2 regions of the Actinoplanes derwentensis genome follow, and region 1 is predicted to be linked to the other one. Evidence: predicted binding sites of a transcription regulator. Region 1 holds the regulator's gene; the other holds the start of a gene.
The links. The regulator HrcA, encoded in region 1, represses chaperone genes, less so after heat shock. The targets are predictions, from matches to a motif close to GGTTNGCACNCTCNNNNNGAGNGTGCNAACC.

Region 1 (3,839 bases):
AAGGCCGCGACCACCTACGGACGTCGCCCCGGAGGGCTTCGCGTTCTGGGCGCGTCAGCGGCCAGCGAAGGTCGCCGGGGTCCCGGCGGGAGCGACGATCTGTACCCCCGCGAACGCACGACATCAAGAATTTGATCTGGATCTTCGCAGAGAGCCGTGAGGGACGGCGGCCGGAGCCGTCGTCCCTCGTCACGAAGTCGCGGAGCCGTCAGTGGCCGTTGAAGGCGTCTCGCATGCGGCTGAAGAAGCCGCCCTGTTTGCTCAGTTCGGCGACGTCCTCGCCGCGGGTCTTGGCGAAGTCGCGGAGCATGCGCTCCTGGTCGACGGTGAGTTTGGTCGGCGTCTTCACGTCCAGGTGCACGAAGAGGTCGCCACGGCCCTGGCCGCGCAGGTGCGGGACGCCCTTGCCTCGGATCCGGAGCGTGCTGGCCGGTTGGGTGCCCGGTTTGACCTCGATGTTCTCTTCGCCGTCGAGGGTCTTGATCGTCATCCGGGTACCGAGCGCGGCCGCGGTCATCGGCAGCGTCACCCGGCAGTGCAGGTCGTCACCCTTGCGGGAGTAGACGTCGTGCGGGCGCTCGTGGATCTCCACGTAGAGATCACCGGCCGTGCCGCCGCCGGGGCCGACCTCGCCCTGCTGGGCCAGGCGGATCCGCATGCCGTCCTCGACACCCGCCGGGATCTTGACGGTGAGGGAACGGCGGGTCCGGATCCGGCCGTCACCGGCGCAGGTCGGGCACGGGTTCGGGACGGTCGTGCCGTGACCCTGGCAGTTCTGGCAGGGGCGGGACGAGACGACCTGGCCGAGGAAGGTGCGCTGCACCGACTGGACCTCACCGCGACCCGAACAGACCTCACAGGTGGCCAGGTGGGTGCCGGGCGCGGTGCCGGCGCCGGAACACTGGGTGCAGAGCACCGCGGTGTCGACGGTGATCGGCGCCTCGACGCCGAACGCGGTCTCCACCAGGTCCAGCTCCAGGCGCAGGATGGCGTCGGCGCCGGGTCGGGTGCGCGGGCGCGGGCCGCGGGATCCACCACCGGCGGCCGTGCCGAAGAACGCGTCCATGATGTCCTGGAAACCGACGAACGGTCCGGCTCCACCGGCACCGCCGGGCATGCCGCCACCCGGCGCGAGCGGGTCGCCACCGAGGTCGACCATCTGACGCTTCTGCTCGTCGGACAAGACCTCGTACGCCGCGTTGATCTCTTTGAACTTGTCGTGCGCCTCCGGATCCGGGTTCACATCCGGGTGAAACTGCCGAGCCAGTTTGCGGTAGGCACGCTTGATCTCGTCGTCGGTTGCCTCCCGGCTCACACCGAGAATTCCGTAATAGTCCTTGGCCACGGGGTTTGGAGTCCTCAATGTCTGCGCGAATCCGTCAATTCTGTGCCAACAGGTCGCCAACGTAGCGTGCGACCGCACGAACGGTGGCGATAGTGCCGGGGTAGTCCATCCGGGTGGGACCCAGCACTCCGAGCCCCCCGACGATAGTCGTACCCGGGCCGTAGCCACTGCTCACCACGGACGCCGACCGCAGGTTGTCGATCTGATTCTCGTCACCGATCAGGACCCGCGTGGTGCGGGGCTCCAGATCGCCGATGAGCTTGAGCAGGATGACCTCCTCCTCGAGGGCTTCGAGGACGGGCCGCAGTGTGCCCTGGAAGTCCAGCACACCGCCCCGTGTCAAGTTCGCCGTGCCCGCGAGGGCGAGGCGCTCCTCACTCCGCTCGACGAGTGTCTCCAGGAGCACCGAGGCCAGGCAGGTCATCGCGGCGCGGTGCCCGACGTCGCAGTCCTCCACGAGTTTCTGCACCAGGGCCGGGGTGTCGGCGAGGCGCTGACCGGCCAGTTTCTCGTTCACCCGGCGGCGCAGCTCCCAGACGTCACCGTCCTGCACGGGGCCGGGCAGCTCGACCAGCCGCTGCTCGACCCGGCCGGTGTCGGTGATCATCACGAGCATCAGGCGGGTCGTGGAGACCGGCACGAGCTCCAGATGGCGAACGGCGGAGCGGGACAGGCTCGGATATTGCACGACGGCTACCTGGCGGGTGAGCTGGGCCAGCAGCCGGACCGTACGATGCACCACGTCGTCGAGGTCGACGGCACCGATCATGAACCGCTCGATGGCCCGGCGCTCGGCCGGACTGAGTGGCTTTATCCTGGTCAAGCGGTCGACGAAGAGCCGGTAACCGGCGTCGGTGGGCACCCGGCCGGCGCTGGTGTGCGGCTGCCGGATGTAGCCCTCCTCCTCCAGCACCGCCATGTCGTTGCGGACGGTGGCCGAGGAGACGCCGAGTTTGTGCCGGTCCACCAGGGCCTTGCTGCCGACCGGCTCCTGGGTTTCGACGTAGTCCTCGACGATTGCCCGGAGTACCTCGAGCTTGCGGTCATCCAGACTCATATGACCCCTCCCCCTGTTGGCACTCCTGCTAATAGAGTGCCAGTCTACGTCCCCGGCGGCGGCAATGCGATGATCGAAAGTACCGAGCGGGCTCAGATCTTGGGAGCGACATCGGTATCGACCGGCTGGGACCCGGGTCCTAGCGTGTATTTCATGACCGAGCCTCCCCGCCCGCCGGATGACGACCCGACCGCGCCGTACCACCCGCAGGGCGGCTATCCACCGCCTCCGCCGCCGCCCTACACGCCGCCGCCTCCTTATGCGGATCCCTACGGCCAGCCGCAGTACGGGAAACAGCCTTACGACCAGCCGCAGTACGGCCCGCCCCAGTACGGATCCCCCTACCAGGCCGGCAGCCCGGACGAGCGCACCTGGGTCCTGATCGCCCACTTCGGTGGCGCCGCCGCGGCCTTCTTCGGTGGCGTGTTCATCGGCTGGCTCCCGCCGCTGGTCGCCTATCTGGCCCGCGGCAACCAGTCCCCGATCGTGCGTGCCGAATCACTCAAGGCGCTGAACTTCCAGCTCGTCTGGACGATCGTCGGGGTGGTCGGTTACGCGCTGATCGCCTGCGCCGGGCTGGGCCTGCTGTTCACCGCCGCGGCCTGGGTGATCGCGACCCTCTTCGGCGTGATCGCGGGGATCAAGGCGGTCAACAACGAGCCGTATCAGTATCCGATGACCTACCCGTTCATCAAGTAGTCGTCAGAGCACGTCGCGGATGACCGCGTCGGCGAGCAGGCGGCCGCGCAGCGTGAGCACGAGGCGGCCGTCGGCGTACGGCCCCGAGTCCAGCAGCCCGTCGGCCAGCGCCTGCGCGGCACCCGTGGCGTCGACCCGGTCCAGCGGGATGCCCTCGCGCAGCCGCACCCGGAGCATCACGTCCTCCATGTGCCGGTCGTCGCCGGACAACAGTTCCCGTGCGTGGCCCGGGGACAAACCGGAGGACAGGCGCTTGGCGTACGCCGACGGATGCTTCACGTTCCACCAGCGCACCCCTCCGACGTGGCTGTGCGCGCCCGGCCCGAGTCCCCACCAGTCGGCGCCGGTCCAGTAGAGCAGGTTGTGCCGGCACCGGCCGGCCTCGCCGCGGGACCAGTTGGACACCTCGTACCACTCGAAACCGGCCTCGGTGAGCGCCGCCTCGGCGGCCAGGTAGCGGTCGGCGGCGACATCGTCCTCCGGGTAGGGCAGTTCGCCCCGCCGCATCCGGGCGGCCATCCGGGTGCCGTCCTCGACGATCAGCGCGTAGGCGCTCACGTGGTCCACGCCCGCGTCGATCACCGCGCGCAGCGATCCGGCGAAGTCGTCCGGTGACTCGCCCGGAGTGCCGTAGATCAGGTCCAGGTTGACGTGCTCGAATCCGGCGTCGCGGGCTTCGGCCGCGGCCTGCGGTGCCCGGCCGGCGGTGTGCTTGCGGTCCAGGATCCGCAGCACGTT
Region 2 (3,839 bases), 2.0 Mb from region 1:
CAGCGCCGAACGGGTGACCTTGGCCGGGTCGATGATGCCCGCGGCCAGCAGGTCGACGTACTCACCGGTCGCGGCGTTCAGGCCGTGACCCGCGGGGAGGTTACGCACCTTCTCCACGACGACACCACCCTCGAGGCCGGCGTTCACGGCGATCTGACGCAGCGGGGCGTCGAGCGCGACCTTGACGATGTTCGCGCCAGTGGCCTCGTCGCCGACCAGGTCCAGCTTGTCGAACGCGGTCTTGCCGGCCTGAACCAGCGCGACGCCACCACCGGGGACGATGCCCTCCTCGACGGCCGCCTTCGCGTTGCGAACGGCGTCCTCGATGCGGTGCTTGCGCTCCTTGAGCTCGACCTCGGTGGCCGCGCCGACCTTGATGACCGCAACGCCGCCGGCCAGCTTGGCCAGACGCTCCTGCAGCTTCTCACGGTCGTAGTCGGAGTCCGAGCGCTCGATCTCGGCGCGGATCTGGTTGACCCGGCCCTGGATCTGGTCGCTGTTGCCCGCACCGTCGACGACGGTGGTCTCGTCCTTGGTGATGACGATCTTGCGGGCCGAGCCCAGCAGGGAGATGTCGGCGGCGTCGAGCTTGAGGCCGACCTCTTCGCTGATGACGGCGCCACCGGTCAGGATGGCGATGTCCTCCAGCATGGCCTTGCGGCGGTCACCGAAGCCGGGGGCCTTGACGGCGACCGACTTGAAGGTGCCACGGACCTTGTTGACGACCAGGGTGGCCAGGGCCTCGCCCTCGACGTCCTCGGCGATGATGACCAGCGGCTTGCCGGACTGCATGACCTTCTCGAGGACCGGGAGCAGGTCCTTGACCGCGGAGATCTTGCTGTTCGCGATGAGGATGTACGGGTCGTCGAAGACGGCCTCCATCCGCTCCGCGTCGGTCATGAAGTAAGCCGAGATGTAGCCCTTGTCGAAGCGCATGCCCTCGGTGAGCTCGAGCTCGAGACCGAAGGTGTTGCTCTCCTCGACGGTGATGACACCTTCCTTGCCGACCTTGTCCATGGCCTCGGCGATGATCTCGCCGACCGTGGAGTCACCGGCGGAGATGGAGGCGGTGGAGGCGATCTGCTCCTTGGTCTCCACATCCTTGGCGAGCTGCGAGAGCGCCTCGGAGACGCTCGCGACGGCAGCCTCGATGCCCCGCTTCAGGCCGAGCGGGTTGGCACCGGCGGCCACGTTGCGCAGGCCCTCGCGAACCAGAGCCTGGGCCAGGACGGTCGCGGTCGTCGTGCCGTCACCGGCGACGTCGTCCGTCTTCTTGGCGACCTCCTTGACCAGCTCGGCGCCGATCTTCTCGAAGGTGCCCTCGAGCTCGATCTCCTTGGCGATGGATACACCATCGTTGGTGATCGTGGGAGCGCCCCACTTCTTCTCAAGGACGACATTGCGGCCCTTGGGACCGAGGGTCACCTTGACGGCGTCGGCGAGCTGGTTCATGCCGCTCTCGAGGCCGCGACGGGCTTCCTCGTCAAATGCGATGATCTTGGCCATACGGCGTTGTCCTCCCGGACATCCGCGGCGCCGGGCCTCGTCGGCCCCGCTCTCCGCATGTTGAGGAAAGTCTGCGGACGTCACCACCTGGCGATGTGACGTCCTCAGGCCGAGCCGGATAGCCCGCGACGACCGGCTCCGTGCCCCAGTGCCGATGGCAGCACCGCGACCGGAACCCCACCGTCCCGACCTGCTGGCACTCACAAGCTGCGAGTGCCAATCACTTGTTTAGCACTCTCCGATGGCGAGTGCAAGAAACCCCATCTTCCCGCGAAACCCCATCAGGGGCCGCCGTTTCGGCTAAGGATCTTGACGGGCCTGGTCAGCGGCCTGTACGGCCGGCTCGACGGTGGCCGGCCGCGCAGTGACGAGCACCGCAATCGACCAGCCGACGATGATGACCGTGTACGCCAGGTTCCACCCGAGGGGTACCGGATCCGGGCCGGGCTCCGACAACCATCCCCGCACGACGGAGAACACCGCGACGGCGACGGAGGCGAGCGCCAGCACCCACGGATCGTCGTACCCGCCGGCCCACGGGCGGGCGCGGAGGAGCCGGAGACCTTCATCGTTCATCATCGAATCATGACCCGATCAGGCCACTCGCTCTGCGGCAACCCGGTTGCCGAGTGCGTGTCCCGGCGGTAGGGATTAGCCATGGAGAACTGGACCGTGCACCGGGTGCGACCCCAGGACGCCGGGCGGATGCGCGCTCTGCGGCTGGAGATGCTGGCGGACAGTCCCCTGGCCTTCCTGGAGACGCTGGCGCAGGCGGCGGCCCGGCCGCACGAGAGCTACCGCCAGCGGATCCGGGAGTCGTCGCAGGGGTTCGGGACGGCCCAGTTCGTCGCGGACCCGGGCGGGCCGCTGATCGGGCACGCCGGCGGGACCACGCTGCCCGAGGAGCCGGGCTGCACGATCATCTACGCGGTCTACCTGACACCGGCTCACCGGGGCGGCAAGGTACTGGGGCAGCTGATCGAGGCGGTCGCCGACTGGTCCGCTGCGGCGGGGCGCGACGAGCTGATGCTCGAAGTGGTCTGTGGCAACGATCGGGCGGTCCGGGCGTACCAGAAACTGGGTTTCATCGACACCGGTGTCCGCCTGCCGCATCCGACCGTGCCGGTCATGAGTGAGCTGCAGATGCGCCGGCGGGTCTGAGATGGCCGGGCGGGGCTGGCACCGGGCGCGGACCACCCTGACCGCGGTGAACGGGACCACCCTGGCCGGGCTGCTGGTCGCGGGTCTCACCGGCACCCGGATCCGGCGTGGGCGGCACGGGGTGCTGATCGCCGAGAACTACCGGTTCCGTTTTCCGGCCGGGACCTGTTTCACGGTCGGCTCGGTGATCATCACGAAGCGGACCGCGGAGTGGCTGCTCGACGAGCGGGACGAGCGGCGGGTCCGGCTGTTCACTCACGAATGCCGGCACGCGAGCCAGTACGCGTTCCTCGGCCCGCTGTTCTGGCCCGCTTACTGGCTGGCGTGTGGCTGGTCGATCGCGCTGACCAGGTCTTACGGAGTGCGCAACTGGTTCGAGAAGAACGCGGGGCTGGCCGACGGGGCCTACCCGGAAGAGCTGCCGTTGCGGCCCTCGCTGCAGCGGGTCATCAGCCGCCGAAGGAAGCCGATGACACCGCCGAGCGGGGAAGTTGGTCGGGAGGAAGGACGCACAGCGCCTCCGGGCACGTAGCCCAATGGGTCAGCGCTGGGTCGTTGGGTCCCTCGGAGATTGTCGCCAATGTCCAGGTGAGGGGCCTCGTACGGCGTCGCATCCTCCCGCAGAGAGCATCCTGCCGATCCGGAGATCGGAGTGCAAGTCCTCGGAGGAGGGAATCTTCGACAACCGGCTTCTCGCCGGTTACTTTCTGCTATCCGAGCAGGCCAGCCTCGCGAGCGCCTTTCAGGGACGGCTTGATCGTGTGAGTCGGTCCAACCTGGCCGGCCACCGCGTCGAGGGTCTTCAGGCCCTCACCGGTGTTGTAGACGACGGTCTCCTTGGTGGGGTCGAGCTTGCCGCTCGCCACCAGTTTCTTCAGCACCGCGACGGTGGTGCCGCCCGCGGTCTCGGCGAATACACCGGTCGTCTCCGCCAGCAGCCGGATGCCGTCGCGGATCTCGTCGTCGTTCGCGTAGTCCATCCAGCCGCCGGTGCGGCGGACGGCCTCGATCGCGTACGGCCCGGCGGCCGGGTCGCCGATGTTCAGCGACTTGGCGATGCCGGTCGGCTTGACCGGGGTGATCACGTCGGTGTCGGCGTGCAGCGCGACCGCGATCGGGTTGCAGCCCTCGGACTGGGCGCCGAAGACGGTCCAGCCACCCTCGGGGGCCTC

Region 2: a site for HrcA is predicted at 1,698-1,728, ahead of groL (chaperonin GroEL). Genes of this name have one in related genera too.

What each region holds. Positions count from the first base shown of each region.
Region 1 covers NZ_LT629758.1:6,188,475-6,192,313, forward strand. Annotated here, with positions in the region: gene dnaJ (molecular chaperone DnaJ) at 209-1,345, opposite strand; gene hrcA (heat-inducible transcriptional repressor HrcA) at 1,380-2,402, opposite strand; gene BLU81_RS27100 (DUF4870 domain-containing protein) at 2,556-3,101, shown strand; gene hemW (radical SAM family heme chaperone HemW) at 3,105-3,839, opposite strand, start outside.
Region 2 covers NZ_LT629758.1:8,179,223-8,183,061, reverse strand. Annotated here, with positions in the region: gene groL (chaperonin GroEL) at 1-1,506, opposite strand, end outside; gene BLU81_RS36335 (hypothetical protein) at 1,807-2,085, opposite strand; gene BLU81_RS36330 (GNAT family N-acetyltransferase) at 2,164-2,667, shown strand; gene BLU81_RS36325 (hypothetical protein) at 2,714-3,199, shown strand; gene thrC (threonine synthase) at 3,378-3,839, opposite strand, start outside.